One region of the Shinella sp. M31 genome, then DNA from elsewhere that is predicted to be linked to it. Evidence: predicted binding sites of a transcription regulator. Region 1 holds the regulator's gene; each other region holds the start of a gene.

Region 1 (7,869 bases):
AGTCCGTGATGGAATCGACGTTGGCGGCCCCGAGCGCCGTATTGAACAGGAACGTGTCGTTCCCGCTGCCCCCGGTCAGCGTGTCATTGCCGGCCCGACCGTTCAGCGTATCGTTGCCATTGCCGCCGATCAGGACGTTGACATTGCTGTTGCCCGTCAACGTGTCATTGAAGGCCGAACCGGTCAGATTTTCGATCGATGAATAGGTGTCGCCCGCCGCGTCGCCGGTATTGCTGGCCGGCGTTGTCAAGCTTGCAACCACACCGGCCGCGGCCGTCTGATAGGAGGCCCTGTCCGTTCCATTGCCGCCTGACAACGCGTCGGCGCCGGCCCCACCGATCAAGGTGTCGTTGCCATCCTGCCCGAACAAATTGTCGCTCCCGCCGAGGCCGGAGATCGTGTCCGCGCCATTGCCGCCGAGAATGCTGTTGGTGCCGTTATTGCCCGTCAGCGTGTCGTTGAAGGCCGAGCCGGTTAGGTTTTCGACCGAATTATAGGTGTCGCCAGCTGCCTCCCCGGTGTTGCCTCCCGAACTGGAAAGATTGGCGATCACGGCCGCGGCAGCATCCTCATAGGTCACCCGATCGCTTCCGGCGCCGCCGGAAAACTTGTCCGCGCCCGCGCCACCGAGCAGGACGTCGTTGCCATCGTTGCCGAAGATGTTGTCGTTTCCGCCGAGGCCGGAGATCCTGTCGTCACCGTTCCCACCGAGAATGCTGTTGGTGCCGTTCGTGCCGGTCAGGGTGTCGTTGAACGCAGAACCGGTGAGATTCTCGATAGAGTTGTAGGTGTCGCCAGCCGCTTCACCGGTATTGCCTCCCGGGCTGGAAAGGCTTGCGACCACGCCGGCCGCCGCATGGGCATAGGTGACCCGGTCGGAACCGGTTCCGCCGGACAGATAGTCGCCACCCGCGCCGCCGTCCAGTACGTCGTTGCCTCCCGTGCCAAACAATTCGTCACGCACCGACGTTCCGCGCATCGTTTCGTCGTCGTTGTCGCCGAGGATGATCAGCCGGTCGCCCTCACCGACATTGGGATTGAAATCCTGCACTTGGAGTTGTGACAGGTCGACCGAGGTGGCATCGCGCATTTCGACGCGGAAACGGTCAGCCGTACCGACAGCCGCAAAGTCGAGAACGAGATCGGCTGCAAGGCCGGCTCCGATCTGGTCGGCGCGGACGATGACGAGCTTTTCCGGTGCCACGGCCTCGAACTCGATTTCCTCGACAGAGATGATCGTCGTGTCCACGAGGCTGATGTCGCCGGTGGCCAGGATGCGGTCGGAATCCGCACCGCCGTCGATCGTGTCGTTGGCAAAGGCGTCGAGACCGCCCCCTTGGAACGTATCGTTGCCGGCATTGCCCGACGCGATGTCGTGCAGCGAATCGACCTGGATCGTATCGCTTGCACCGTCGCTGACGCTGGTGCGGATCAGTTCGTTCACTTCGCCGGTGATGCGGCCGGCGTCGCCGTCGGTATCGCCGCTATCCTGCCATACGGTGACGAATTTGCCATTTTGCAGGATGCCGAGGGCAGACAGAATGTCGCGGTCGAGACCTTCCGCCGCGATTGCGAATTCGCTCGCCAAGTTGGCCGACAAGGCATTGCCGTTCTGATCGAAGATGCGGGCGAAGATGTCATCGACAGTGCCGTTAAAGGGGCGCGTCCAACTGACGACGATGAAGCCGTTCGACAGGACGGCAATGTCGGGATCGACCTCGTCTACGGTGCTTGAGGTGTTGACCTTGATGAAACCGGTCTGGGCGACCCCGTTGGCGTCGAAAATTTCGAGCGTGATGCCATTGCCCAGCGTGCCGCCTTCTGCCCAGCCGGAGTCCGTGTAAACCACGGCCCAATTGCCGTTCGGCAGCGCCGCCAATGCTGATTGCGTGTTGTCACCGAAGCCATCGATCACGAAGTCTGCGGTGCGCAGGCTGCCGTCGGCATTGTAGATCGTGGCCCTGAGCGGCTGGTTGGCCGGGTCGGTGTCCGTATAGGTGACGACGAAGCCGCCATCGGCCAACCCGACGACGGACGCGTCGTTCTGGATGCCGACGGTCGCCGCATTGACTTGGGTGAAGCTGCCCAACTGGACGCCGGTGTCGCTGTAGCGGCCGAAGAAGATATTGCCTCCGAACGTAAAGCTGATGACGAAGCCGCCCCCGCTGAGCGCGCTGGTGATCGGGTCCTCGAAAGCGATCGACGGACCGCTCAGGGTCAGTTCGCCGCCGACAGCATTGCCGTCCTGGTCGAAGATGCGGCCGATCAGTTCGCTTTCGGCCGGGTTGTTGTCATCCCACACGACCAAGACGTTGCCATTGGCAAGCTTGGTCAGCGAAGGCTTTCCGGGAGGCTCAGTGTTGGCGTCGTCATAGGGGACGCGGAAACTGCCGACCTGATTTGAGTCGGCATCGTAGAAATCCAAGAGAATGAAGTTGCCGTTTGCGGTATTGTAAGCGGCGACGAAGCCGCCATTGTCGAGTCCCAGCACGTCCGGCAGGATTTGGGTACCCGGCGTGAACGTATTTACCCCGAACTGGGCGGTCGTGGTGGTCGTGGCGAAGGTGGTTGTGACGGTCATCGGTAACACTCCTGAACTGCTGTGATTGATCGGAATTCAGCGTGATTTCGGTAGAACCGCGGTTTCATGCGAACGCATTCAACAGCGCGCATCAGGCCACTCGACAAGAGAAAGGCCAGTGAACAAGACGACATCTTTGCTTGCGGAGTCGGGAACACGGGTGTCGTCAGCCCGTGTTGCATAGAGGAGCTGCCCATCGCAGATGGTTCGGTTCACAGAGAAGACAGAGAGGAAATCCCTTCCCCCAACGCGACGTAGTTTCGCGTTGAGGTGCTCCTTCAGTCCTTGAGCGCGTCGTTCTCAATGACGCCTCGAAATAAAGAACGCGCGTGAATCCGAGCTTATTCTATAATTATCTTTTTTTCTTACATTTGATATCCCACAGGACCCTAGTACGGCGCAAGGCAAGCCTCCCGCATCCCTTGACCGGTATCCGTGCCGTTCCTTTTGGCCAGTACGGGAGCACGGTTTCATCGCCATATTGTTTCAGCGGCCCCTTGCGGAACACATATGGAACAGATAGTGTCTGTTCTGGATTTGTTTCACGATTCTCGGTGGAGAGGCCATGCTGACGCGCAAACAACAGGAACTGCTCCTGTTCATTCACGAGCGTATGAAGGAATCCGGCATCCCGCCGTCGTTCGACGAGATGAAGGACGCGCTGGATCTCGCCTCCAAATCCGGTATCCATCGTCTCATCACGGCGCTCGAGGAGCGCGGCTTCATTCGCCGCTTGCCCAACCGGGCGCGGGCGCTCGAGGTCATCAAGCTTCCCGAAGCCTATTCGGCAAGCCAGCAGCCCCGTCGCGGCTTTTCACCCACCGTTGTCGAAGGCAGCCGCGGCAAACAGCCGGCGGCACCGACGCCCCCGCACCGGGTCGCAACACCGCAATCAGACGTCATGTCGTCTTCGGTCTCCGTGCCCGTCATGGGCCGTATCGCCGCGGGCGTGCCGATCTCCGCCATTCAGAACAACACGCATGACATCACCGTCCCGGCCGAAATGATCGGTAGCGGAGCTCACTACGCGCTGGAGGTCAAGGGCGATTCGATGATCGAAGCCGGCATCTTCGATGGCGACACGGTCATCATTCGCGATACCAGCAGCGCCAATCCCGGGGAAATCATCGTGGCGCTCGTCGACGACGAGGAAGCCACGCTGAAGCGCTTCCGCCGCAAGGGTGCATCCATCGCGCTCGAAGCCGCCAACCCCGCCTATGAAACCCGCATCTTCGGACCGGATCGCGTGAAGATCCAGGGCAAGCTGGTCGGGCTTATCCGGCGTTACAACTAAGCGAACCCTGCCGGAGGCGCTCGTGCTATAGCGCGCCTCTGAGAGTGCATACCTGCTTTCTGGATTGTGCGCCTTCATCAAGGCGCCGAGCCTGTGCGGTTCTAGGACTGGATTTGCCGGACCGGCCAACGAGGTGTTGAGCTCAAAAATCGCTCGGGCTGATCGCCTCGACGTCAATGAAGCCGCCGTGAGCGCCGCTTTGGCGACGGTCTCCCTCGGCGTTGCCGCTGGTGTAAGTTCCGGTTCGCCAGTCATAGGTGCGGTGGCGCGACCACGGGCGATCCAGCGTTTCAACGGCAGGCGTGATGCTGGCTTCGAGCATGAAGGGAGCATTTTCCTCCTCGGCGGCAATGATCTCCAGGGCTCCGGTTCGCCGCAGGTGTCGGGCGGTGATGAGCTTTGCACCGGAGCGGCACGCAGCGGTGCGAAGCGGCACCTGCGTGATGACGAGGTCTGCGAGATCGCAGGCCGTGCCGAGGAACGCGACGTCTTCCAGCGTGGCGATACGCCATTCGTTTGGTGAAACGGCCACGCAGAAAGCCTTGGTCTCGCAGACGAAACCCGCCTGCTTTGCCGCCGCGTCGAGCGCGGACAGCATGGCCGCTTTCGCCTTTTCGCGATTTGCCTTGTGGCGTGGCGATTTTCGTTTTTTCGTGGTTTCGTCAGCAGCATCCTGTACTTCGACCGTCAGCCCGGCGGTCTTTCGCATCGTCGGCTTGACGACCTCGTCCAGCCGCAGGGCCCGGCGCCATTGCGCATAGACGAAATCCGGCGGGCGGGCACGGTTCGTCGCAACCCCACTCTCGCGCAGGATGGCGACGAGGCGGCCGTCTTCCGAGACCAGAACCTCGGGCCTTCTGTGATCACCGGGCCGGAATGCGACGGCGATGCCGATCAGCACGAGCAATGTTCCCGCATGGCGAAGGCGCGTTCTGAGGATACAGACGAGCCCGCCGCCGAACCCGATCAGCAGAAAGGCGGCGAACGGGATGCGGCCGGTGACGATCTCGCCCTTCCAGCTCGCCACCCAGTTGGACAGGGCGATCATCCACTCGATCCCCTTGCCCATGATCGCGAAGGGAATGGCATCGAGCCCGAAAGGCATCAGCAGCACGGCGACGAGGCCGAAGGGCATGACGATGGCGCTGATGGCGGGCATGGTGAGGAGGTTGCCCGCCAGCCCATAGGCCGGAATCCGGTTAAAGTGGCCGATCGAATAGATCAGCGTCGAAAAACCGCCGATCAGCGAGGAGAGCACCAATCCGCCGAGGAAGCGGCCGGCCGAACCGCCGGCGGCCGGCAACACCCCGCCCCGGCTCTCCCGTTTCACCGGCCGCTCGCGCCATGCCGCATAGCCGGCGACAAGCCCCAGCGTTGCGGCATAGGACATCTGAAAACCGGGATTGGTGACCGCCGACGGCGTAATCACCAGGATGAGGATGGCCGAGAGCGCGACATTGCGCAGGCTGATCGCCGACCGGCCGAACAGCACGGCGACGAGCATGACGCAGATCATGATCCACGACCGAACCGCCGAAAGCGCCCCGCCCGAGACGAGAATATAGAGCGTCACCATGACGAGCGCCCCGGCGGCGGCGATTTTCTTTGCCGGATATCGCTCGGCAAAACCGGGGATCAGCGCCATCAGCATGCGTGCGCCGACGAGAAACGTGCCGGCCGCCAGCACCATGTTGAGCCCGGATATCGCCAGCACATGGGCGAGCCCCGCCTGCCGCAACGCCTCCACCGTTTCCGGGCTGATCGCACGCTGTTCGGCCGTCACCAGGGCGGCGGCGATGGCGCCTGCATCGCCGCCGATCCGGCCGCGGATATGCTCGGTCAGATTGTTGCGCCATGTCGCGATCTCCTGCCGGATCCGCTCCTCAAGACCCGCCGGTTTCGCCGCAACCTGTTGCGGTGCCTTATAGAAATAACCAACCGCGCCATTGCCGGCGAAATAGGCATCGAAAGCGAAATCGTTGAGCCCGGCCAAAGCGGGGCCGGATGGTGGATTGAGCCGTGCACGGCCTGCAATGCCACCGCCGATCGGGATCGATTCGTGCCGGTTGCGCGCGAGAACCGTCACCACACTGGGTGCACGCTTTAGGATGGGATCCTGTGTCGCCGTCAGCGCGATGCGGTAGCGGACAGCGCCCCGCTCGTCGCTTTCGCGCGACAGCACGCGGCCGGTAATCTGCGTGGTCACCGGTGCGTCGAGCAGGACGGTATCGAGCCGGGCGCTTTCGAAGGCTGCAAGCAGCATGCCGACAGGCACAAGAAACGCAGCCCCGGCGGAAAGCGCCCGCCAATCCTCCCGGTGGCGCAGGCGCCAGGCGGGCCAGAAGGTGGCACAGGCGAGAACAAAAAGAGCGAGAACGGAGGGATCGGAAAGAGCAGCAAACCAGAGAGCGGCTCCCGCGCCGAGAAAGACCGGTACGAACAGAAAGAAATGACCGTGTGCCCGTTCCTCGGCAAAGGCGGCGTGCATGTTTTTTGGTGGAAGAACGGCGTGCCGAAGCCGGCTTTCGATCCGTCTCAGAGCGGCAGGCAACGCGCCCCCGTGCTGCACGTCATCGAGTGCTATCGGTGGCGATGGGACGTCGGAAAACGTTCGCCAGGCGTCGGCCTCGCGCAGTGCCTCCCGTTTCTCCGCCTCCTTCACCCCGGCCATGATCCCGGCCCCTTTTTCTGCCACCATAATGCAATCGACGACAAAAAACTTCAATCAACAGTAGGCGGGAAAAATACTAAGCCAGCAAGATAGGATGCGCCCTCCGCAATTGCGCGGGCACGCGCACAGGTTGCTTGCAACTTCGTCGAAAGGGTAGATATTGCGTTGCCGGAACGCTTATTTTCGCAGTGCACAATTTGCCTTTCGTATTGCTTGGCAGGGCACCGTAAATGGGCTAGCAAAACGAGCATGTTCATGGGTGCGGCACAAATGCGTGCCACCATTCGAAACAACGGAGGATCGTCATGACAGGAACTAGCGCGGGTGTATCGATCGGTGGCAAGACAGTTGAGCTGCCGACGCGATCCGGGACGATCGGCCCCGATGTGATCGACATCGGCACCCTCTACAAGAATACCGGCGCCTTCACCTACGATCCCGGTTTCACCTCCACCGCATCCTGCGAATCGAAGATCACCTATATCGACGGCGACGAAGGCGTCCTGCTGCATCGCGGCTATCCCATCGACCAGCTGGCCGAGCATGGCGACTTCCTGGAAGTCTGCTACCTGCTGTTGTACGGCGAACTGCCGACGAAGTCCCAGAAGGACGATTTCGATCATCGCGTGACGCATCACACCATGGTGCACGAGCAGATGAGCCGCTTCTTCACCGGCTTCCGTCGCGACGCCCATCCGATGGCCGTCATGTGCGGCTGCGTGGGCGCCCTGTCGGCCTTCTACCACGACTCGACCGACATCACCGATCCGCACCAGCGCATGGTCGCGTCGCTGCGCATGATCGCCAAGATGCCGACGATCGCCGCCATGGCCTACAAGTACCATATCGGCCAGCCCTTCGTTTACCCGAAGAACGACCTCGACTACGCGTCGAACTTCCTGCGCATGTGCTTTGCGGTGCCCTGTGAAGAGTATGTGGTGAACCCGGTTCTGGCCCGCGCCATGGACCGCATCTTCATCCTGCATGCAGACCACGAGCAGAACGCCTCGACTTCGACCGTTCGCCTCGCCGGCTCCTCGGGCGCCAACCCGTTTGCCTGCATCGCGGCCGGCATTGCCTGCCTCTGGGGCCCGGCCCATGGCGGCGCCAATGAAGCGGCCCTCAACATGCTCTCGGAAATCGGCTCGGTCGAGCGCATTCCGGAATATGTCGCCCGCGCCAAGGACAAGAATGATCCGTTCCGCCTGATGGGCTTCGGCCACCGCGTCTACAAGAACTACGATCCGCGCGCCAAGATCATGCAGAAGACGACGCATGAGGTTCTCGGCGAGCTCGGCATCAAGGACGATCCGATGCTGGAAG
Region 2 (7,869 bases), on a different contig from region 1:
GTTTTCCCTTGGATAACAAAAAGCCGGCAGGCACGAAAGCCGCAGGCCGGGGGGAGATCATGACGCCTGAGACTGACTTGATGCCTGCCCGAGCGAGAGCCGGCCGAGCTTCCTCAGATCGGGGCGGAAACGGGTGCCGCTGCCCCCGTCTTGTTGAGTTGCCGCTCGCGCCAGATCACGTAGAGGCCCGATGTGATGATGATGGCGATGCCGAGCCATTTCAGCGCGTCCGGCAAGTCGCCGAACACCCACCAGCCGAAGATCGTCGCCGAGACGATCTCGAGATATTGCAGCGGTGCGAGCGTTGAGGCCGGCGCCGAGCGATAGGCATAGACGCCGAGCACGCCGGCAATGGTGGCGGCGACGGCCGCGCCCGCGATATAGAGCGTGTGCTGCATATTCGGCATGACGGGCGTCAGGAAGGAGATGCCGGCGCGGCTGCCGAAGAAAAGCAGCAACCCCGCGAAAAGCGCGCCCCAGAGGCCGGCATAGAACTGCATCGACCACGGATCTTCCTTCTGCGCGACGAGGCGCGTCAGAAGGAAGAACAGGGCGAGCGAGAAGGCTGCGACGACCGGCAGCAGCGCGATCAGGCCCACTTCCTCCAGGCTCGGCTGGATGACCAGCATGGAACCGAAGAAGCCGACGCCGCACGCCGTATAGCGCCGCCAGCCGATGGTTTCCTTGAGGACGATCGCGCCGAGAATGGTGAGGATGATCGGCTCGACGAAGAAGATGGCAATGGCATCGGCCACCTCCATCACGGCGAGCGGTGTGACGAAGCTGATCATGGTGATCGCCATCAGCAGGCCGCGGGCGGCATGCAGGGCCATCTTGCGCCAGGTCACGGCGAGCAGCGTGCCGCGATAAAGACAGATCGGCGCCAGCACCGTCATCTGGAACAGCAGGCGCACGAAGGTGATCTCGGTTGCCGGAACGGCGGTCACCGCGAGCTTGGCGAAAATATCGATGATCGGCGAGATGAGCACCGAGAGCACCATGAGGGCGAGCCCGAAGCCGATCTCCTGGCGCGGTGGCGTGATGGCAGATGGGGTCATGTGTGTTCCGGACTCCGCCGCTTTTCGGCGATGACCCGCCGGCACCAGCCGGCAAAGGCTTCGATGGCGGGATCGCGCAGGGCAGGGCTTTCATTCAGCGTTTCGTGGCGCATTCCGCGATAGACCGTTGTGGTGACGTCCTCAAGCCGTGATTTTTTCAGTCGTTCGGCAAAAGCCAGCGTCGCCTTGCCGAAATCGGTGGCGGGATCCTCGTTCCCGCCGACGAGGTTGATCGGCAGGTTTTTCGGAAGCCGGGCAAGGCCTTCAGCCGAGGCATCGGCGAAGGTGACGGCGAAGATATCGATCCACATGGAGACATTGATATCGAAACCGCACAGCGGATCGGCGATATAGGCATCGACCTCTGCGGTGTCATGCGACAGCCAGTCGAAAGCGGTGCGGTGGCCGGCAATCTTGTCGCCCCAGGCGGCGAAGGTGAGGCGGGGCAGGATGCCGCTCGGCACGTCCGAGCCCTTCAGCATGCGCTCGGCAGCAAGAACCACCTGGGCGATCCGCCCGGCAAAACCCGGTTCGAGATTGGAATTCCACACGGCAAGCGCATCGATATCGGCCGGGTGGGCCTCTGCGAAGGCGAGCGCCATGAGCCCGCCCATCGAATGGCCGAAAAGCACGACCGGCAGGCCGGGATGACGGGAAACGGCATGGTCGCGAACCGCGCGCATATCCGCGATCACCCGCGAAATGCCGTCGCGCGGCGCAAACTGGCCGAGCGGCGCATCCGGCGCGGTCGTGAAGCCGTGGCCGCGATGGTCATGCGCATAGACATGCAGCCCTTCGCCCGCCATGCGCGCCGCAAAGGCGGCGTAGCGCGCACTGTGCTCGGCAAGACCGTGGCTCAGAAGCAGGATGCCGCGCGCCTCGCCGCGCGCCGCCTCGTGGCGCAGGGCAAGCGTGGCGCCGGTTGCGCTCTTGAGCGTCTCTGCCTCTGAAAACACGGCCCCATCCTCCATTTCCTAGAGGTCAACGCGATTTGCAATGCAAAGACAATGGGATGCGGCGTGTATTTTTGATTTGGCTCGCGCATTTCGCGATTTATCCGATTTTCGGTTGCACTTTCTTGATTCTTGGTTGTAAATGATCTTGTTTTGTTCTCATTCGGGAGCCTGTCATGATGACCAATGCTGCCTTGCCGTTCAAAGCCGTCGTCTCCTTTGTCGCCTTGCTTCTCGCCTGCCTCGGTCTCTCGCAACCCGCCGCCGCGCAGTCCGCGCCGGCAAAGGGCGCGCGGGAAGTCCTGTCCGTCAGCTGGCAGCCCGGCTATTGCGCGGCGCGGCCGAAAAGCCGCGGCTGCGGCGGTTTCACGATGGCGTCGAAGCAATTCTTGCTGGTGAGCCGCTTCCAGGCACGGAAAAGCTATTGCGGTATCGATGCCGCGCTCCAGCAGAAGGCGCGCAAGGGCAAGTGGACGGACTTGCCGGAGATCGTTCTGGCGTCGGCCACCAAGGACCGCCTGCTCGTCGCCATGCCCGCCGCGAAGCTTGGCCTCGACCGCCGGCAATGGCTGAGGAGCGGCAGCTGCGTCGCACCGTCCGCAGAGGCTTATTACAGCCGCTCGCTGGACCTGCTCGATGCGTTGAACGCCTCGCCGGTGCCGGCCCTTTTCGGCGGAAAGGCCGGAGCGGCGGTGACGCTGGCGGAGGTCCGCGTCGCCTTCGACGAGGCTTTCGGCCCCGGTGCCGGCGAACGCGTGCGGCTCAGCTGCCGCAAGGGTGCCGACGGCAAGCCCATCGTCATCGGCCTCACCATCGGGCTTGCGGCGGGTGAGGGCACGCTGGAGGCCCTGATCGGCGGTGCCTCGCCCACGACGTCGCGCTGCACGGAAGGCACGACGGGCATGGCGCAGGCGGGTTAGGGGCCGCCGCGGCGCCGGACGGCGCATGTGTGGCGGTCGTCGCGTTGTTTCCCGGATGGCGAGGCGGAGTTTGCATATCGGCCCTCGCTTTGGGGTGGCGGATTGCCATTCGCCTGTGCGCCGCGGCTTTCGCTGATTGCCGCGGGCGGAGAATTACCCTACATAGCGGGCAAATTCGTCCGATCCGGAGCACGTTCGCATGGCACGCCAGTTCATTTATCATATGTCGGGGCTCAACAAGGCCTACGGCGCCAAGAAAATCCTCGAGAACGTCAACCTGTCGTTCTATCCCGATGCCAAGATCGGTATCCTCGGCCCGAACGGTGCCGGTAAGTCGACGGTGCTGCGCATCATCGCCGGTCAGGACAAGGAATATACCGGTGAGGCCTGGCTCGCCGAAGGCGCGACCGTCGGCTACCTGGAACAGGAGCCGAAGCTCGATCCGGCCAAGACCGCCTTCGAGAACGTCATGGAAGGCGTGGCCGACAAGCAGGCCGTGCTCGACCGCTACAACGAACTGATGATGAACTATTCCGACGAGACGGCGGACGAAGGCGCCAAGCTCCAGGACATCATCGACAGCCAGAACCTCTGGGACCTCGAACAGCAGGTCGAAATGGCGATGGAAGCCCTGCGCTGCCCACCCAAGGATTCTGACGTCACGCTGCTGTCGGGTGGTGAACGCCGCCGTATCGCGCTCTGCCGCCTGCTCTTGTCGCAACCGGACCTGCTGCTGCTCGACGAACCGACCAACCACCTCGACGCCGAGACCATCGCCTGGCTGGAAAAGCACCTGCGCGACTATCCGGGCGCCGTGATGATGATCACCCACGACCGCTACTTCCTCGACAACGTGACGGGCTGGATTCTCGAGCTCGACCGTGGCCGCGGCATTCCTTACGAAGGCAACTACTCGGCCTATCTGATGGCCAAGGCCAAGCGCATGCAGCAGGAAAGCCGCGAGGAAGCCGGCCGCCAGAAGGCGCTGTCGCGCGAACAGGAATGGATCGCCTCCAGCCCCAAGGCCCGCCAGGCCAAGTCCAAGGCCCGTATCAAGGCCTATGAGCAGCTGGTCGATGCGGCCGAGAACATCCGGCCCGGCGATGCGCAGATCATCATCCCGGTCTCCGAGCGCCTCGGCAATGTGGTCATCGAGTTGGAAGGCATCAACAAGGGCTTCGAGGGCCGCACGCTGATCAACGACCTGTCGATCAAGCTGCCGCCGGGCGGCATCGTCGGCATCATCGGCCCGAACGGCGCCGGCAAGTCGACGCTGTTCAAGATGATCACCGGCCAGGAAAAGCCGGATGCCGGCACGATCCGCATCGGCGATACCGTGCATCTCGGTTATGTCGACCAGAGCCGCGATGCGCTCGACGGCAACAAGACCGTCTGGGAGGAAATCTCCGGCGGTGCGGAAGTCGTCAAGCTCGGCAAGTTCGAAATGAATTCGCGCGCCTATTGCGGCGCCTTCAACTTCAAGGGCGGCGACCAGCAGCAGAAGGTCGGCAATCTCTCGGGCGGCCAGCGCAACCGCGTGCACCTCGCCAAGATGCTGAAGGCCGGTGGCAACGTGCTGCTGCTCGACGAACCGACCAACGACCTCGATACGGAAACGCTGGGTGCGCTGGAAAGCGCACTGGAAAACTTCGCCGGCTGCGCGATCATCATCAGCCACGATCGCATGTTCCTCGACCGTCTGGCGACCCACATCCTGGCCTTCGAAGGCGACGGCCATGTCGAATGGTTTGAAGGCAACTTCGAAGACTATGAAGAGGACAAGGTCCGCCGTCTCGGCCCCGATGCCCTCAACCCCGGCAGCCAGGCCTACAAGCGCCTGACGCGCTGATCGTAATGCGGCCGAAAGCCGGCCGTCGCCAAAACGGGCGCGTTTGTTCGCTCCTCCTGAAAAACCCCGGCTTGCCGGGGTTTTTCTTTGGGCCTGTTGATGGAAAGATCGGCGACACGGATTTTGCCTTGCGCTGTACGGCTTAATCACATAAACATATCTTTATGTCTTGATTGGAAAGATCATGGGCGACAAACTCGGACTGGATGACATCGTGGAGATCCTGAAGGCGGCGGGCGAGCCGACGCGTCTTCGCTTGCTTGCGCTCCTGTCACATGGCGACCTGACGGTAACGGATCTCACCGACATTCTCGGCCAGTCCCAGCCGCGCATCTCGCGCCACCTGAAGCTGCTCGCCGAAGCGGCCCTCGTCGATCGGTATCAGGAGGGCGCCTGGGCCTTCTTCCGCCTCAGCCAGGGCGGCCCGGCCGTCGCGCTGGTGCGCCAGCTGCTGGACGCATCCGAACCGACCGACGCGGTTTTCGCCCGCGATGATGAACGGTTGCGCGCCCTGAAAAAAATCCGCTCCGACAAGGCGCAGGCCTATTTCAGCCGCAACGCGGCCGAATGGGATGCGGTGCGCCGCCTGCATGTCAGCGAGGCCGAGGTCGAGGCGAAGCTTGCCGCGATGATCGGCACCGAGCCGGTCGACGCTTTCCTCGATCTCGGCACGGGCACGGGGCGCATCCTGCAGCTCTTCGAGGGCCTTTACCGCCGCGGCGTCGGCGTCGACGCCAGCCGCGACATGCTGGCAGTTGCCCGCGCCAATCTCGATCGCGCCGGCATCACCAAGGCGTCCATCCGTCATGGCGATATTTTCAACCTGCCGCTGGAGCGCGACGAATTCGACGTCGTGACGATCCATCAGGTGCTGCACTTCCTGGACGAGCCGGAAGCGGCCGTCGGCGAGGCCGCGCGCATGCTGGCGCCCGGCGGCCGCCTTGCCATCATCGACCTTGCCCCGCACGCGCTGGAACACCTGCGCGACGAGCACGCCCATATCCGCCTCGGCTTCTCGCACCAGACGATGTCCGAATGGCTGGAGAAGGCGGGCCTTGCCGTGGAGGAGGTCGTCGATCTCCAGCCCGCGCATTCGGCCGCCGATGCGCTCACCGTGACCATCTGGCTTGCCCGCGATACCCGCGAACGGGCGGCCGACCCCATTGCCATCCGCAGGAGGAGTTGACATGACCCAGGCGACCGCCATCCCGGCCCGCAAGGATATCCGCCTGTCTTTCGAGTTCTTCCCGCCGAAATCTGCGGAAGCCGAGGGACAGCTTCGGGAGGTGGCCGCCGCGCTTTCGGCCTATGATCCGGGTTTCATGTCGGTCACCTATGGCGCCGGCGGTTCCACCAGGGTGCCGACGCTCGCAACCGTTCGCCAGCTTCTCAAGATGGGCCTGCCGGCCGCCTCGCACCTCACCTGCGTCGGTGCGACGAAGGAAGAGGTGAATGCGGTCGTGGCCGATTTCCAGGCCGTCGGCGTCAAGCATTTCGTGGCGCTGCGCGGGGATCCGCCGGGTGGCGTCGGCACGCCCTACCAGCCGCATCCCGGCGGTTATGCCAATGCGGCCGAGCTGACGGCCGGCCTGCGCGGCCTTGGCGATTTCGAGATTTCCGTCTCCGCCTATCCGGAAAAGCACCCGCAGAGCCCCGACGTTGCCGCCGATGTCGATATGCTGAAGCGCAAGGTGGATGCGGGTGCGACGCGCGCGCTGACCCAGTTCTTCTTCGAAAACGACGATTTCGAGCGGTATCTGGAGCGTGTGCGCAAGGCCGGCATCGGCATTCCCGTGGTGCCGGGCATCCTGCCGGTGCACAATCTCGGTCAGGTCCAGAAGTTCGCCGGCCTCTGTGGTGCAAGCGTGCCCGGCTGGCTCGCCGATCGTCTCGGGCCCTATGACGACCGGCCGCAGGAACGCGCCGCCGTCGCCGTCGAGCTTGCGATCCGCCAGGTGGAAGACCTTATCGCCCGCGGCATTTCGGAGTTCCATTTCTATACGATGAACCGCGCCGCCATGGTCTCGGCCGTCTGCGATGGCGTCGGTTTCGCCCGGAGCGACCGGCAGCCGGTAACGGGCGCTGCCGCCTGAGGCTTTCTCGAAGCCACAAATGAAAATGCATGGCGCCGTCTCCGGGGCCATGCATTTCTTTGATAGGTTCGGCAGGGTTTGTTGCTTTTGTCCCTGACCTCTCTGACTGCGCTTGGGTCGCCTAGATGAAAATCATGGTGGCGACGAAGAGGAACGCTGCACCGATCATCAGAACATTCAAGGAATGTGTGAGTCCCATGGCTGACCTCCTTGCGTTGACGGTCCAATATTACGACCGAAAAAAGCGTGTTGGAAAGGCATTTTGTTGCTGCGTTGCAACATCCGGGCTGCGCCGGACGTTTATACACAGAGCTAACCTGCTGAATTTTCTCCTTTATTGTGTGTGCCACAAAAAATTCACAATCCTTACCGGATGACGAGTGTCGACAGTGTTCATTTACCATAATGGTGCAGGCCGGCGTCGCGATCCGGGCAGTTTAACGAAACGGTCGGGATAATCGTTTGTTCCCCCAAGAGGTGAGTCGCTAGCGGCCACGCAGGTGTGCGATGGCGCGGCCGTCCAGCACCACCAGGCCGAAAAGGACGAGCGCCATGCCGAGAATACCCAGCGGCGTCAGCGTTTCGCCGAGGAAGAGCATGCCGGCGATGATGGCGCTGGGCGGCACGAGCAGGGTCACGAGCGAGGTGTTGGTGGCGCCCGCCGCCGCCATGATCCGGAAGAACAGGATATAGCCGTAGGCCGTGGAGATCAGCGCCAGGGCAAGCACTGCCAGGATCGCCGACAGCGGCGGCAGGGGAAGCTGCCAGGGCGTGTCGAGCGCGAAGGAGACGGGCAGCATCAACAGCGTGGAGGCCGTCATCTGGCCGGCGGCGATGACCGGCGGGGCGGTGCCGCGGAAGCGTTTGCCATAGGTTGCGGCAAAGCCGTAGGACACGGCGGCCAGCACGGGCAGCAGAACCGCCCAGAGCGGCGGGCCACCGTCGCCGGTGAAAGGGGCGAGGGCGCGCGGGCCGATCAGCACGGCGGTGCCGACA
Region 3 (7,869 bases), on a different contig from region 1:
GTCGCCTTCAACATGGTCGAGCGCCCGGCCATCGCCGCCTTGATCCGCTCCTCGCGGGGCGACGCGGCGGTCGTCGCGGTCACCTTCCTGCTCGTCGTGTTCCGCGATCTCACGGAAGGCATCGTCGTCGGCTTCCTGCTTGGGGCCGTGCTGTTCATCGACCGCATGGGCAAGGCGGTCGACATCCGCGAGGAAAGCGTGCCGCGCCTTGTCCGCGCCGTCGAAAACGCCGGCAAGGACGATGGCAGCATATCGGAGCGGCCGGTCGTGGCGGACGATCCCGATACCGTGGTCTATCGCATCAGTGGCGTGTTCTTCTTCGGTGCGGCCGCCAGCGTCGGCTCCGTGCTCGACCGTATCGCCGACCAGCGGCGCAACTTCGTGCTCGATTGCACCGACGTTCCGCTGATCGACTCCACCGCCGCCAGCGTCATCGAAGGACTGGTGCGCAAGGCTACCAGATCCGGTGTCCAGATCTACATTGCCGGCCTGAAGCCGGACATGCGCCGTCTTCTCGAAGCGCACGGCCTGCACGACCATGTCATCTTCACCAATGCGGCAAGCGATGCGCTGGAGCGGATCGGGGCTGCCTAACCTGCGACGGCGACCCCGGTGGGACGGGCGGCGGGCTTGCACATGCGCTCGGCAAAACCGGACAGCACGGCGGCCGGTGCTGCCCGCATGACGCAGTTGCGTCCGGCTTCCTTCGCCGCATAGAGCGCCCCGTCGGCGGCTGAATGCAGACGGTCGAAATCCGCGCCGAAGGTCGCGACATCGGCAAGGCCGATGCTGACGGAGACGCCGATCTCACGCCCCTCGCTCAGGATGGTGAGCGCCGCAACCTCCTGCCGCAGCCGTTCAGCGAAGAGCGCCGCCCGCGATATATTGTGCCGGGGCGCAAAAAGCGCGAACTCTTCCCCGCCGAAACGGCAAAACAGCATACCCTCCTCCAGCGAGGCCGAGATATGCACCGCGAAGCGCTTGAGAACCGCATCGCCCGCCACATGACCATGCGTGTCGTTGATCGCCTTGAAGCGGTCGAGGTCGAAGATCATCAGCGTGCCGTCGTTGCGTCCGGCAAGATGGATGCGCGTGTCCTCGAAGAACGAACCGCGATTGGCGATGCCTGTCAGCGCGTCGGTGCGCGACGCCTGTCGATAGAGCGCCTCGCCGCGCTCCTTGATAAGAACGAGCATGGCGATGGCGGCGAGGATCGTGTGAGCGAAGAGTTCCAGCGTGAACAGCGCAAACCAGGCGGAATGCGCCGTGCCATTGCCGAGCGGCGCCGGCGAAACGATGGCCATCGGGATGCGCAGCGAATAGATGATGCCGTGCGACAGGAAGAAGACGGCGGACATGGTGCGGCTCGGCAGCCTCTCGCCGCCGCGCCCGCGCCAGAGATCGAGGCCGATCCACACCGAATAGGCCGTGATGATCAACGACGAGAGAATGATGCGGTTGTTCACGTCTTCGGTGATGGCGGGTACGAAGAGATAACCAAGGCTCCACAGCACCGGCCCCGCCGCCACGACCAGCGGAGAGGCTGCGCGCCGCTCGAAGACGCGAAAGCCGGCCCACATCAGGGCATAGCCCAGCGCAGCCAGCATGTTGGCAACGCCGACGGTCAGCATCGGATAGCCCATGGGGCGCATCGCATAAAGCAGCGTGCAGAGCGAGCCAACCCACATGGACAGACACCAGTAGCCTGCCGCCGCATGGCGCCGGTCGGTCAGCCAGACCTGCAACATGAATATCCCGACGACCATGGTCGACAGGAAGGTACAGATCATCAAGGTTGAAATGCTGACGATATTTTCAATCAAAACACGCTCCCCGCACGGGGGAGATGCTAGGCGCAAAGCTTGAAGACTTCGCAAACAAAACGGCGGGCCAAAAGCCCGCCGCCGTATCGATGAAGGATGTTTGACCGCCCGATCAGCCGGCGATGACGGCAGCCACCGCGTCTACGGCATCCGCAGCCTTGGAGCCATCGGGACCGCCGGCCTGCGCCATGTCGGGGCGGCCGCCGCCGCCCTTGCCGCCGAGCGCCTCGGAGGCGCGGCGCACCAGGTCTACCGCGCTGAAGCGGCCGGTCAGGTCGTCCGTGACGGCCACGACGGCACTCGCCTTACCGTCCGGCGAGACGCCGACGAAGGTGACGACGCCGGAGCCGAGGCTCTTCTTGCCTTCGTCCGCCAGGCTCTTCAGATCCTTCGGCTCGACACCGGTGACGACCTTGCCGAGATACTTGATGCCGGCAACCTCGCGAACACCGTCGTCGCCACCCGACGGGCCGCCGGAAAGCGCGAGCTTCTTCTTGGCCTCCGTCAGTTCGCGCTCGAGCTTGCGACGCTCGTCGACCAGCGCCTCGACACGGGCGAGCACTTCGCCCGGCTGGGCCTTCAGCGTGGTGGCCAGCGCCTTCACGCGCTCGTCCTGCTCGGCGAGATAGGCGCGGGCCGCCTCGCCCGTCAGGGCTTCCAGACGGCGCACGCCGGAGCCGACGGCGCTATCGGAAAGGATGCGCACGAGGCCGATTTCGCCGGTGGACGACACATGCGTGCCGCCGCACAGCTCGACCGAATAGGCGCGGTTCGCCTTGGCGCCGCGAACGCCCTGGCCCATCGAAACGACGCGCACTTCATCGCCGTATTTTTCACCGAACAGCGCCATGGCGCCCTCGGCAATCGCGTCGTCGACCGTCATCAGGCGGGTGGTGACAGGCGAATTCTGCACGATGATCTCGTTGGCCATGTCCTCGATGACGCGCAGTTCATCGGCCGTCATGGGCTTGGGGTGCGAGACGTCGAAGCGCAGGCGCTCGGGCGCCACCAGCGAGCCCTTCTGGGCAACGTGGGTGCCGAGCACCTCGCGCAGCGCCTCGTGCAGCAGATGCGTGGCCGAATGGTTGGCGCGCAAGCGCGAACGGCGGGCGTGATCGACATTCAAGGCGACGGCATCGCCGACCTTCAGCGTGCCCTCGGCAACGGTCGCGACATGAACGAAGACGCCCTCGCCCTTCTTCTGCGTGTCCGAAACGGTGAGCTTGGCATTGTCGGACGAGATGATGCCGGTATCGCCCATCTGGCCGCCGGATTCGCCATAGAACGGCGTCTGGTTGACGACGATCTGCACCTCTTCGCCGGCTGCGGCACTGTCGACCGCCTTGCCATGGCGCACGATCGCCTGGACGACGCCTTCGGCGGTCTCGGTGTCGTAGCCGAGGAATTCCGTCGCGCCGAGCTTTTCCTTGAGCTCGAACCAGATCGTCTCCATCGCCTTGTCGCCGGAGCCGGCCCAGTGCGAGCGCGCTTCGGCCTTCTGGCGCTCCATGGCATCGGTGAAGCCGGAGAGATCGACGTTGATTTCGCGGGCGCGCAGCGCATCCTGCGTCAGGTCCAGCGGGAAACCATAGGTGTCGTAGAGCTTGAAGGCGGTCTCGCCGTCCAGCATGTCGCCCTTGGTGAGCGTCGAGGTCGCGTCGGAGAGCAGGTTGAGGCCGCGTTCCAGCGTGGTGCGGAAGCGGGTTTCCTCGAGCTTCAGCGTCTCGGAAATCAGCGCTTCGGCGCGCTGCAGTTCGGGGTAGGCGCGGCCCATCTCGCCGACCAGCGTCGGGAGCAGCTTCCACATCAGCGGTTCCTTGGCGCCAAGAAGCTGCGCGTGGCGCATGGCGCGGCGCATGATGCGGCGCAGCACATAGCCGCGGCCGTCCTTGGCCGGCAGCACGCCGTCGGCAATCAGGAACGCGGAGGAACGCAGATGGTCGGCGATGACCCGGTGGCTGGCGCGGGCTTCGCCCTCGGCCTTGACGCCGGTCGCCTCGACGGAGGCGTCGATCAGCGCGCGGAACAGGTCGATATCGTAGTTATCATGCTTGCCCTGAAGCAGGGCCGCCACACGCTCAAGGCCCATGCCGGTATCGATGGACGGGCGCGGCAGGTCGACGCGCTCTTCCTTCGTCACCTGCTCGAACTGCATGAAGACGAGGTTCCAGATCTCGATGAAGCGGTCGCCGTCCTCTTCCGGCGAGCCGGGCGGGCCGCCCCAGATATGATCGCCGTGGTCGTAGAAGATTTCCGAGCACGGGCCGCAGGGGCCGGTATCGCCCATCGCCCAGAAATTGTCGCTGGTCGGAATGCGGATGATGCGATCGTCGGTCAGGCCGGCGATCTTCTTCCAGAGGTCGAAGGCTTGGTCGTCGGTGTGGTAGACGGTGACGAGAAGACGCTTCTTGTCGATGCCGAATTCCTTGGTGATCAGGTTCCAGGCCAGCTCGATGGCGCGTTCCTTGAAATAATCGCCGAAGGAGAAGTTGCCGAGCATCTCGAAGAAGGTGTGATGGCGTGCGGTGTAGCCGACATTGTCGAGGTCATTGTGCTTGCCGCCGGCGCGCACGCATTTCTGCGCGGTCACGGCGCGCGAATAGGGACGCTGCTCTAGGCCGGTGAAGACGTTCTTGAACTGCACCATGCCGGCATTTGTGAACATCAGCGTCGGGTCGTTGCGCGGCACGAGCGGGCTGGAGGACACGACCTCGTGGTCATTCTTGCGGAAATAGTCGAGGAAAGTCGACCGGATCTCATTCACGCCGCTCATATCGCGTCCTTACCTTGCCACTGTCTGCGCTCCAGGCCGGGGCGCAACATCCACCAAATTTCTGTTCAGCAGATGCGAAACCGCCCCGCCGGCCGGAGTGCCCGCCGGAGGCCTGAAAAGGCCACCATCCGCGAATTCCGTCGAAACTGCACGCACCTGCCGGCATTCCCTGGGGAAAGGCCGAAAACGCGGGCGCGCGCGAGAACTGAAGGCTTTTATCGCCCGCCCCCGCCCCTGTCCAGACGTCAAAAAACCGGCCTTTCGCGAAGAAGAGGCCGGTTTTCCACGTTTTCAATCCGCCCATGCCGCATTCAAGAAACCGCGGCATGCATTTGCGACAGCCCGTTCAGCCGCCGCGGCGCAATCAGGGCTCGCCGTCGCCACCGTCGTTCGGGTCCGGCCCGCCGTTTTCCAGGAAGCGGTCGGCGATCAGGCCGGCATTCTGGCGCAATGTCGTTTCGATCTCGCGGGCGACATCGGGATTGTCGCGCAGGAACGTCTTGGCATTCTCACGGCCCTGGCCGAGGCGCTGGCTGTTATAGGAGAACCAGGCGCCCGACTTCTCGACAATGCCGGCCTTGACGCCGAGATCGACGAGTTCGCCCGTCTTGGAGACGCCTTCACCATACATGATGTCGAATTCGACCTGTTTGAAGGGCGGTGCCATCTTGTTCTTGACGACCTTGACGCGGGTCTGGTTGCCGATGACTTCATCGCGTTCCTTGACGGCGCCGATACGGCGGATGTCGAGGCGGACGGAGGCGTAAAACTTCAGCGCGTTACCACCCGTCGTCACCTCAGGCGAACCGTAAACGACGCCGATCTTCATGCGGATCTGGTTGATGAAGATGACCATGGTGTTCGACTTGGAGATCGAGGCGGTGAGCTTGCGCAGCGCCTGGCTCATCAGGCGGGCCTGAAGGCCCGGCAGGCTCTCGCCCATCTCGCCTTCGATTTCGGCGCGCGGCGTCAGCGCCGCAACCGAGTCGACGACCAGCACGTCGATGGCGCCGGAGCGCACCAGCGTGTCGGTGATTTCAAGCGCCTGTTCGCCGGTGTCGGGCTGCGAGATCAGGAGATTTTCCAGATCGACGCCGAGCTTACGGGCATAGATCGGATCGAGCGCGTGTTCGGCGTCGACGAAAGCGCAGATGCCGCCCTTCTTCTGGGCTTCTGCGATGGTCTGCAGCGCCAGCGTCGTCTTGCCCGAGCTTTCCGGACCGTAGATTTCGACGATACGTCCCTTGGGCAGGCCGCCGATGCCGAGCGCCACGTCGAGGCTGAGAGAGCCCGTCGAAACCGTCTCGACCTCGATGACGCTGTCCTTGCCGCCGAGCTTCATGATGGAGCCCTTGCCGAACGAGCGCTCGATCTGAGAGAGAGCCGCTTCGAGTGCCTTGCTTTTATCCACTGATTTTTCCTCTACGAGCCGCAAAGTGTTTTGTGCCATTTGGTCCACCTTTAGGTTATTGAAGCAAGACAGGCAACGAAGCCGTCGATGAACCGTATGTACACATTTTGTTCTCGTTTTACAAGATGCATTCATCCATTTGAATATTTTTGTGAATCGATGGTGTGTTCTATTTTCGTTTCAAGTTGATAAGGCTGGCGCAGGAACAGGAACAAATCGGTAGCCGACGGAGCGCGATCCGCACGAATCGGCCTGCCGGATGTAAGGAAGACGATGACGAACAAAACGATTCTGGTGATGGGCGGCGCCCATGTGGACAGGCGCGGACGCATTGCCGGCGAGACGGCGCCGGGGGCAAGCAATCCCGGCAGCTGGTTCGTCGAGGCGGGCGGCGGCGCGTTCAATGCGGCGCGCAACCTCGCCCGGCTCGGCCATGCTGTGCGGCTCGTCTCGCCACGCGGCGGTGACGCGGACGGCGATATCGTGGCGTCGGCGGCTGAGGCGGCCGGTGTCGAGGACACGCCTTTCATCTTCCTCGACCGGGCGACGCCGAGCTACACGGCGATCATCGAGCGGGACGGCAACCTCGTCATCGCGCTTGCCGATATGGATCTCTACCGGCTGTTTTCGCCGCGCCGGCTGCGGCAGCGCGCCATGCGCGAGGCGATGGCGGCGGCGGGGCTGATCCTGACGGACGCCAATCTGCCCGCCGACACGCTCTTCACGATGTCGCAAGCGGCCAAAGCAGCGGCCGTACCGCTCGCCGGCATCGCCATTTCGCCGGCCAAGGTGGTGCGGTTCCGCGAAAGCCTCGATGCCCTCGCCTTTCTCTTCATGAACGAGGCGGAAGCGCGCGCCCTGACGGGAGAGGATGCGCAAGACCCGGCCGACTGGCCAAAAATCCTGCGTGCCGCCGGACTTTCCGCCGGCGTCGTGACGCGCGGCGGGCGTGGCGTCATCGCCTTCGACAAGACGCAGGCCGCATCGATCTTTCCTCCAGAAATCCCTGAACTCGGCGATGTCACGGGCGCGGGCGATTCGCTTGCCTCCGGCTTTCTCAACGCCGTGCTCTCCGGCAAAGGTATCACGGGTTCTCTCCGCCACGGCGTGGCAGCGGCGACTATCACCGTGCGCTCGCCGCTCGCCGTCGCCGAAGAAATGTCGCAGGCGGCCCTTGCTGCCGCACTTTCGCTTGTGCCGCAGGCGGAAATCCTGTCATGAGACTTTTTTGCCCGAATTTCCTCCCAGGATTTTGTAAGGACATCGCATGACCCGACCCGTTTCTCCCCTTCTGCCGATGCAGTATTCCGACGAAGTCGCCGCCGCCAAGGGGCGCGGCGCCCCGATCGTCGCGCTCGAATCGACGATCATCACCCATGGCATGCCCTATCCGGGCAATCTCGAGATGGCGCGCAGCGTAGAGCGCATCATTCGCGAACAGGGCGCCGTGCCGGCGACCATCGCGGTCATCGACGGCGTGCTGCATATCGGCCTCGACGAGGCAAAGCTGGAAGCGCTTGCCCAGACGCAGGGCGCCATGAAGCTCTCGCGCGCCGACCTCGCCTTTGCAATCGCCGAGCGCCGCACCGGCGCCACCACCGTCGCCGCCACGATGATCGGTGCCGCCCGCGCCGGCATTAAGGTCTTTGCGACCGGCGGCATCGGCGGCGTGCACCGCAAGGCCGAAGAAACCTTCGACATTTCCGCCGACCTCGATGAACTCTCGCGCACCGGCGTCATCGTCGTCTGCGCCGGTGCCAAGGCGATCCTCGATATTCCGAAGACGCTGGAAGTTCTGGAAACCCGCGGCGTGCCGGTCGTCACCTATGACAGCCCCATCTTCCCGGCCTTCTGGTCGCGCG
Region 4 (7,869 bases), on a different contig from region 1:
GGAGATGGGTAAGTTTAATGAGGAGCAGGACATCGCCATGCTCATGCAGGGGCTTGCCACGACGATGGATGCAATTCGAGCGCTGGCCATTACTGTCGGTCGTCTTGATGGCCTATCGGGATTAGGGAAGAGCGGCGACTAGCTTTTGGTTTCGCGTCCGGTTTCATGCCTTTCAGCCGGATTGGAAGGCCCCAGACCATCGATGGCATGACCGATCGGCCATCCTCGTGGCGGACCACCAAACCTGGTGACCCAGGATACGTCTCATCGGGCGCGTTCGATTGGGCGATGTTCGCGGTCCCGAAATGCGCCGCGGCCCCGGCGGGGGAAACGCGGATGGTGAACGGTTGCACATCGCAGGCAGCTCCTCGGTCGTATCTCAATCGCGTAGAGCGTCGGCCGCGTCGACAACGTTGATTGCGTCTTTCTACAGGTGGAATTCAAGCTGAGAGGTGGCAGAAGGTTCCTTCTGCCCCAGGCTCGAAAGCGTAACGCCCAGCAACCGAACCTTTTTCGGGAACGGGTGTTCGCCTTCGAGCAAGGCCTGGGCCGCGGCCAGGATAGCATTGTCGTCGTGGAAACCTGCCGAGTGCGTCCGGCTGCGCGTGATGATCTGGAAATCGGCGAAGCGGATTTTCAACGTGACGGTCTTCGCGCCGATGTCGTGGCTCTCACAATACCGCCATACCTTCGCGACCAGGGGCTCCAGTTCACGTTTGGCCTTTTCGATGTCCTCGACGTCGACCGCAAACGTGTCTTCGGCGCCGACGGACTTTCGCTCCCGGTCCGGATTTACCCTCCGGTTGTCGATGCCGCGGGCAATGCCAAAGTAATAGGTTCCCGATTTTCCGAAGTGCTCTGTCAGGAACTCCAGCGATTTCGCCTTTAGGTCGGCGCCTGTCTCGATGCCGACCTCGGCCATTCTCTTTGCCGTCGCGGGGCCGACGCCATGGAATTTCTTCACCGGTAGGCTTTCGACGAAGGCCGGACCGTTCCTCGGCGTGATCACGGCCTGTCCGTTCGGCTTGTTGAGGTCGGAAGCTATCTTGGCCAGGAATTTGTTGTAGGAAATCCCGGCAGACGCATTGAGGCCCGTCGTTTGCTTGATCTTCGCGCGGATTTCCGCAGCGATCTCGCTGGCGATCTGCATGCCTTTCAGGTTGGTCGTCACATCAAGATATGCTTCGTCGAGGGACAGCGGCTCGATCAGCGGCGTGTACTCGGCGAAGATCTCACGGATTTGCATCGACACCGCTCGGTAGACGTCGAAGCGCGGCGTGACGAAGATTAGGTCGGGGCATTGGCGCGCCGCCGTGACCGATGGCATCGCGGAGCGCACGCCGAAGGCACGCGCCTCGTAGCTGGCGGCCGCGACGACGCCGCGTGCCGCGGGGCTTCCGACGGCGACCGGTTTGCCGCGCAGTTCGGGATTGTCACGTTGTTCGACCGACGCATAGAAGGCATCCATATCGACATGGATGATCTTTCGCGTCGGTGTGGCGTCGTCCTGGCTCATCTCATGTCCACATCGATCGCATGCGGGCGGTAACATCGATACGGATTTGCTTGGCGCTGCGCTCGCTGGCGGCGGCCGAGACCTTTGGCCAGCTCGTCACCTCGAAGAACTGCAAGAGTGTTGCCGGGATGAAGCGCGTGCGCGAGGCATAGACATGCCGGTCACCCTGGCTGTTTTGTCCGTGCGTGAAGAAACGTTGCGGCGTGATCAGGGAGAGACTGTCTCGCGCCCGTGTCATCCCGACGTAGAGCAGACGGCGCTCCTCTTCCAGTTCGGCAGTCGTACCGACACCGAGATCGGATGGAATACAGCCATCGATGACATTCAACATGAACACCGACCGCCATTCCTGGCCCTTGGCGGAGTGGATCGTCGAAAGGATCAGATAGTCCTCATCGAGCAAGGGCACACCGGCCTGATCGCTAGTGGCGTCGGGTGGATCGAGGGTGAGTTCGGTCAGGAAGCGCTCTCGGCTTGGATAGCCGCTGGCGATCTGTTCGAGCTGGCTGAGGTCGGCCTTGCGGGTATCGGCATCCTCATGGATGCGATCAAGGTGCGGCTCGTACCAGAGGCGCGCGAGACCAATTTCTCCAGGCCACCCGCCCTCGGTTTTGCGGAGGGTTGTGAGCAAGCTGATAAACGCAGGCCAATCCTTGCCCGTCTTCGGCGGTGGCGGAATTTCCGCAAGCGACTGAAGCGGCTCGGGATCGACGGCAATCGTATCGAGGATCTTGCCAGCCGTCTGAGGTCCGATTCCGGGCAGCATCTGCAGGAGGCGGAAGCCGGCGACGCGGTCTCTCGGGTTCTGCGCAAAGCGCAACGTCGCAAGCAGGTCCTTCACATGCGCGCTGTCGAGGAACTTCAAGCCGCCGAACTTCACGAAGGGGATATTCCGGCGGGTTAATTCCACCTCCAGCGCACCGCTATGGCTCGACGTCCGGAACAGCACGGCCTGCTGCTTCAAGGTCATGCCAATCTCTCGGTTCGCCAAAACCTGCTCGACGATGTAGTTGGCCTGGTCCGCCTCATCCTTCACCGTGACAAGCATCGGCCGCTGTTCGGACTCCCGGTCCGTCCAGAGGTTCTTGGTGAACCGTTCGCGGGCGAGATCGATCACGCCATTGGCCGCGGCGAGGATTGGCTGTGTCGAACGATAGTTGCGGTCGAGCGTGATGACGTCGGCCGGTTTTGGCGAGAACTCCTTCGGGAAATCGAGGATATTGCGCACCGTCGCCGCCCGAAACGAATAGATCGACTGGGCATCGTCGCCGACGACGGTCAGGCCGCGGCCGCCGGGCTTTAGCCCCATCAGGATAGAGGCCTGCAGGCGGTTGGTGTCCTGGTATTCATCGACAAGAACATGATCGAACCGGCCACCGATATCATCGGCCAGCTCCGGGTCAGACATGACCTGAGCCCAGTAGAGCAGCAGGTCGTCGTAATCGAGGACGTTCTGCGCTTGCTTTGCCTCGACGTAGCCGGCGAAGAGTTGCTTCAACTGCTCCTCCCAACCCATGACATAGGGATAGGACGATTTCAGAACCTCATTGATCGAGCTTTCGGAATTGACCACGCGCGAATAGATCGCAAGGCAGGTGCCCTTGGTCGGAAACCGGGTTTCCATCTTGGAGAAACCAAGCTCGTGGCGAACGAGGTTCATCAGGTCGGCGCTGTCTTCCCGGTCGTGGATGGTGAAATCGACATTGAGACCGATCTGCTCGGCATACATGCGCAGGATCCGGGCACCGATACCATGAAAGGTGCCGGCCCAGGCCATGGCATCCGTCATCACGGCGGATTTGTCGCCGAGCACCTGACGGCAGATGCGCTGCACGCGGCGCACCATCTCGGATGCCGCCCGGCGTGAGAAGGTCATGAGCAGGATGCGCCGCAGATCCGCACCATTGACGATCAGATGGCCGACACGGTGGGCAAGCGTGTTGGTCTTTCCCGAGCCAGCACCGGCAATGATCAGCAGCGGGCCGCCGATCGTGCCGTCGGTCAGGCCGACGCCATGCTCGACCGCCTCGCGCTGGCGGTCGTTCAGTTTCTCCAGATAGGCTGCCGTCATCTAACCCCAAATTTTCCTAAGAAAAAATTCCTGTTCTGTTCCCTTCACCCATCCCTTTGATCGGCCTTATGGAATCGCGCGGCGCGCTCGGTCCAGGGCGACCGTCATGGCCGGGAACGCTTTTTTAGGTGGATTGACTCGCAAAAGCGTTAGGAACAAAAAAGGAACGTATCAGCTTAGTCAGCTGCTGGAAACCCCTGAAGGAGCGTCATTTCTACCGTGTCGGAGCCTGCACTCAATCCCTTGCTTGTCGAGCTTCGCGAGCGCATCCGCCTGTTGGAAGGGGGTGCAGCACGCGTGCGGTCGGCTCTGCCGTTCGGGGTGCCGAAGATCGACGCATCCCTTCCCGGCGCCGGCCTTGCCTATGGCGCGCTCCATGAGGTCGCAGGCGGTGGTCCCGGCACGATCGACGGCGCGGCCGCCGCACTCTTCGCCGCCGGCGTCGCGGCGCGCACTAAAGGACCGATCGTCTGGTGCATGACGCGACCGGACCTGTTTTTTCCTGCGCTGGCCCAGGCGGGGCTTCATCCCGACCGCGTCTATTTCGTCGAGAGCGACAAGGAGGAAGATGTCTTGGCGAACGCCGAGGAAGCGCTTGCCTATGGCGGGCTCGGCGCTGTCGTCGCCGAACTTGTGCGCCTGCCGATGGTGGCGAGCCGACGGCTGCAGCTTGCCGCCGAAAAGACCGGGACGATGGCGCTGGTGGTCCGGCGCTGGCGTCGGCCGACAGAGGCCTCCGACTATGGTCAGCCGACCGCCTCGACCACGCGATGGCGGGTAAGCGTGCTTCCCTCAGAGGAACTGCCGGTCCCCTGCGTCGGACGGCCAAACTGGCTTCTGGAATTGATGCGCGTGAAAGCGGGCGAGTGCGCTGAGTTTATCGTTGGAGCCTGTGATGCCTCGGGTCGTATCGATCTATCTACCGGACCTGCCCACCGACAGGATCAGGCGGGCCGATCCTTCGTTGCCGGCTGAAAAACCGATCGCCGTCATCGCAAAAAGCGGTTCTCGGCGCTGGGTTGCAGCGGCCGATGCGGCAGCGCGGAAAGTGGGCGTGAAGGTCGGAATGCCGGCGGCAAAGGCACAGGCGCTGTTTCGCGATCTGATGCTGGTCGATGCCGATTCGGCGGCCGACGCCGCTGCCCTTGAACGCATCACGCTCTGGGCGCTGACGCAATATTCGCCCCTCGTTGCGATCGATGCGCCCGACGGGATAGTGATGGATACGGAAGGCGCCGACCATCTGCAGGGCGGAGAGCAAAACATGCTGACCGCAACGGCCAACCGGTTTCGCGCCAAGTCGCTGACGGCCCGTGTCGCCATCGCCGATACTTGGGGCGCGGCACGTGCCTGTGCCCGGGCGATCGCGCGCGAAACTTTCATCGTGCCGAAGGGCGAGACGGCGCGCGCTGTCGAACGCCTACCAATTTCCCTGCTCCGCCTGCCGGAAAAGGTCGTCTCGGATCTCAGGACGCTGGGGTTCCAGTCTATCGGCCAGCTGTCGGCAACGGCGCGCGCCCCCCTCGCCCTTCGGTTCGGACCTGAAATCGGCCGCCGCCTCGACCAGATGTATGGACGCATGCCCGAGCCCATCGATCCCATCCGCACACCGGATATCGTCGAGGTCAGCAAGGCGTTCGCCGAGCCGATCGGTGCTGCCGAGACGATCAACCGGTACGTCGCTGATCTCGCGCGGAAGCTCGTCGGCGAGTTGCAGAAAAGGGGTCACGGCGTCCGCCGCACCGACCTGATCGTCGAGAAGGTTGACGGCACGAGGCAGGCCATTCGCGCCGGCACGGCCAAGCCGTCGCGCGATGTCGCCTGGCTCACCAAGCTCCTGCGCGACCGGACGGAAAAGATCGAACCAGGTTTCGGCATCGAGCGGCTATCGCTCGTCGCCGCCATGAGCGAGCCGCTGGAGGAGGTTCAAAAGGCATCCTCACTGGTCGAAGAGGAGGTTACCGACGTCGTCCCCCTGATCGATATTTTCGCGAACCGCGGTCAGCGGGTCTACCGCGTGACGCCGGTGGCAAGCGACGTTCCGGAGCGCAGCGTGCAGCGGCTCGACCCAGCAGCAGCCGCAGTCGGCGCGACCTGGACCCAGCATTGGCCCCGACCTGTCCGCCTCCTCGCCCAGCCGGAGCTCATCGAGGTGATCGCGCTGATGCCCGACCACCCGCCAGTGTCGATCACCTGGCGGGGCAAGCGCCGACGCGTCAAGCGCGCCGACGGTCCAGAGCGGATATTCGGAGAATGGTGGAGGCGCGACGCGGAATATGATGCGGTGCGTGACTACTTTGTCGTCGAGGACGAGAGTGGCGAGCGGCTGTGGATTTTCCGCAGCGGTGACGGTGTCGATCCGGCAACCGGCTCTCACCGCTGGTTCATGCATGGGATCTTCGCATGAGCTACGCCGAGCTTCAGGTCACGACACATTTCAGCTTCCTGCGCGGGGCATCATCGGCCGACGCGCTTTTCCAGACGGCAAAGGCGCTCGGCATTCCCGCGCTCGGCGTGGTCGACCGCAATTCGCTTGCCGGCATCGTCCGGGCGCTCGAGGCATCACGCGAGACGAACATCCGTCTGGTCGTCGGCTGTCGTCTTGACCTCCAGGACGGCATGTCGATCCTCGTCTATCCGACCGATCGCGCCGCGTATTCCAGGCTGACCCGGCTTCTCACCCTTGGCAAATCCAGAGGCGGAAAAGCGAACTGCATTCTCCATCTCGACGATGTCGCCCGGTATGCGGAGGGATTGATCGGCGTGCTAGTTCCCGGGCTGCCGGACGAAGCCTGCGCGGTGCAGCTCCGCAAGATGGCGGAGATTTTCGGAGACCGCGCTTATATGGCGCTCACCTTACGCCGGCGGCCGCGCGACCAGTTGCGACTGCACAACCTGTCGAACCTCGCCACCCGCTTCGGCGTGCGCCCGGTGGTGACGAACGATGTGCTGTTTCACGATCCTGATCGGCGCCAGCTGCAGGACGTCGTGAGCTGCATCAGGACCAACACCACAATCGACGATGTCGGCTTCGAGCGCGAGCGCCATGCCGACCGCTACCTGAAGCCACCCGAGGAAATGGAGCGCCTCTTTCCCCGTTATCGCGATGCGCTGGCCCGCACGATGGAGATCGTCGCCCGTTGCAAATTCTCGCTCGAGGAGTTGACCTACCAGTATCCCGAGGAGGCCATCGTTCCCGGCAAGGATGCGCAGGCCTCGCTCGAGCATTATGTCTGGCAATGCGTCCCCGACAGATACCCTGAGGGACTGCCGCCCAAGACCCTGAAGATCGTCCGGCACGAACTCGATCTCATCGAAGCGATGCAATACGCCCCCTATTTCCTGACGGTGTTTTCCATTGTCAAATATGCGAGGTCCGCAGGCATTCTGTGCCAGGGGCGCGGTTCGGCCGCGAATTCAGCCGTCTGCTATATTCTCGGCATCACCTCCATCGACCCCGAGACGAACGACCTGCTTTTCGAACGGTTCGTCAGTACCGAGCGCAACGAGCCGCCGGATATCGACGTCGATTTCGAACATGAACGGCGCGAAGAGGTCATCCAGTGGATCTACAGGACGTACGGCCATGACAAGGCGGCGTTGTGCGCCACCGTCACCCGCTACCGCGCGAAAGGCGCCATCCGGGATGTCGGCAAGGCGCTGGGATTGCCGGAGGACGTGATCAAGGCACTCTCGTCGGGCATGTGGTCATGGTCGGAAGAGGTGAGCGAGCGCAATGTCCGCGAACTCAACCTCAATCCCGAGGACCGGCGTCTCGTGCTCACGCTGACGCTCGCTCAGCAGCTGATGGGCACGCCGCGCCATCTTGGCCAGCATCCCGGCGGGTTCGTCCTGACCCACGACCGTCTTGACGATCTCGTCCCCATCGAGCCCGCGAGCATGAAGGACCGGCAGGTCATCGAATGGGACAAGGATGACGTCGAGGCGCTGAAAATGATGAAGGTCGACGTCCTGGCGCTCGGCATGCTCACATGCATGAGCAAGGCGTTCGACCTGATCCGCCAGCATAAGGGTCGCGATCTCGATTTGGCGAAGATTGAACAGGAAGACGCCAACACCTACGAGATGATCCGGAGGGCCGACACGCTTGGTACATTTCAGATCGAGAGCCGCGCGCAGATGTCGATGTTGCCGCGCATGAAGCCGCAGACGTTCTACGATCTCGTCATCCAGGTGGCCATCGTGCGGCCGGGGCCGATCCAGGGGGATATGGTCCATCCGTACCTGCGACGTCGCGAGGGCAAGGAGCAGCCGGAATACC

The links. Region 1 encodes LexA, which represses DNA repair genes until DNA is damaged. Its sites were predicted from a motif close to TGTTCNNNNTGTGTTCNG; they were not measured.
Region 2: ACOZKU_RS25700 (ribonuclease) is a predicted target of LexA. The motif match lies at 2,155-2,172, and genes of this name have one in related genera.
Region 3: recA (recombinase RecA) is a predicted target of LexA. The motif match lies at 6,173-6,190, and genes of this name have one in related genera.
Region 4: ACOZKU_RS06760 (ImuA family protein) is a predicted target of LexA. The motif match lies at 3,739-3,756, and genes of this name have one in related genera.

What each region holds. Positions count from the first base shown of each region.
Region 1 is NZ_JBLZPH010000095.1:11,079-18,947, reverse strand. It holds gene ACOZKU_RS16090 (beta strand repeat-containing protein) at 1-2,581, opposite strand, end outside; gene lexA (transcriptional repressor LexA) at 3,147-3,875, shown strand; gene ACOZKU_RS16080 (ComEC/Rec2 family competence protein) at 4,018-6,546, opposite strand; gene gltA (citrate synthase) at 6,852-7,869, shown strand, end outside.
Region 2 is NZ_JBLZPH010000159.1:13,684-21,552, forward strand. It holds gene ACOZKU_RS25690 (DMT family transporter) at 114-1,058, opposite strand; gene ACOZKU_RS25695 (alpha/beta fold hydrolase) at 1,055-2,014, opposite strand; gene ACOZKU_RS25700 (ribonuclease) at 2,188-2,931, shown strand; gene ettA (energy-dependent translational throttle protein EttA) at 3,131-4,780, shown strand; gene ACOZKU_RS25710 (ArsR/SmtB family transcription factor) at 4,965-5,966, shown strand; gene metF (methylenetetrahydrofolate reductase [NAD(P)H]) at 5,968-6,873, shown strand; gene ACOZKU_RS25720 (DMT family transporter) at 7,359-7,869, opposite strand, start outside.
Region 3 is NZ_JBLZPH010000104.1:10-7,878, reverse strand. It holds gene ACOZKU_RS17960 (SulP family inorganic anion transporter) at 1-594, shown strand, start outside; gene ACOZKU_RS17955 (GGDEF domain-containing protein) at 591-1,823, opposite strand; gene alaS (alanine--tRNA ligase) at 1,936-4,596, opposite strand; gene recA (recombinase RecA) at 4,961-6,046, opposite strand; gene ACOZKU_RS17940 (carbohydrate kinase family protein) at 6,281-7,228, shown strand; partial or broken gene ACOZKU_RS17935 (pseudouridine-5'-phosphate glycosidase) at 7,275-7,869, shown strand, end outside.
Region 4 is NZ_JBLZPH010000046.1:8,151-16,019, forward strand. It holds gene ACOZKU_RS06745 (hypothetical protein) at 1-142, shown strand, start outside; gene dinB (DNA polymerase IV) at 428-1,516, opposite strand; gene ACOZKU_RS06755 (ATP-dependent helicase) at 1,518-3,587, opposite strand; gene ACOZKU_RS06760 (ImuA family protein) at 3,807-4,562, shown strand; gene ACOZKU_RS06765 (Y-family DNA polymerase) at 4,483-5,994, shown strand; gene ACOZKU_RS06770 (error-prone DNA polymerase) at 5,991-7,869, shown strand, end outside.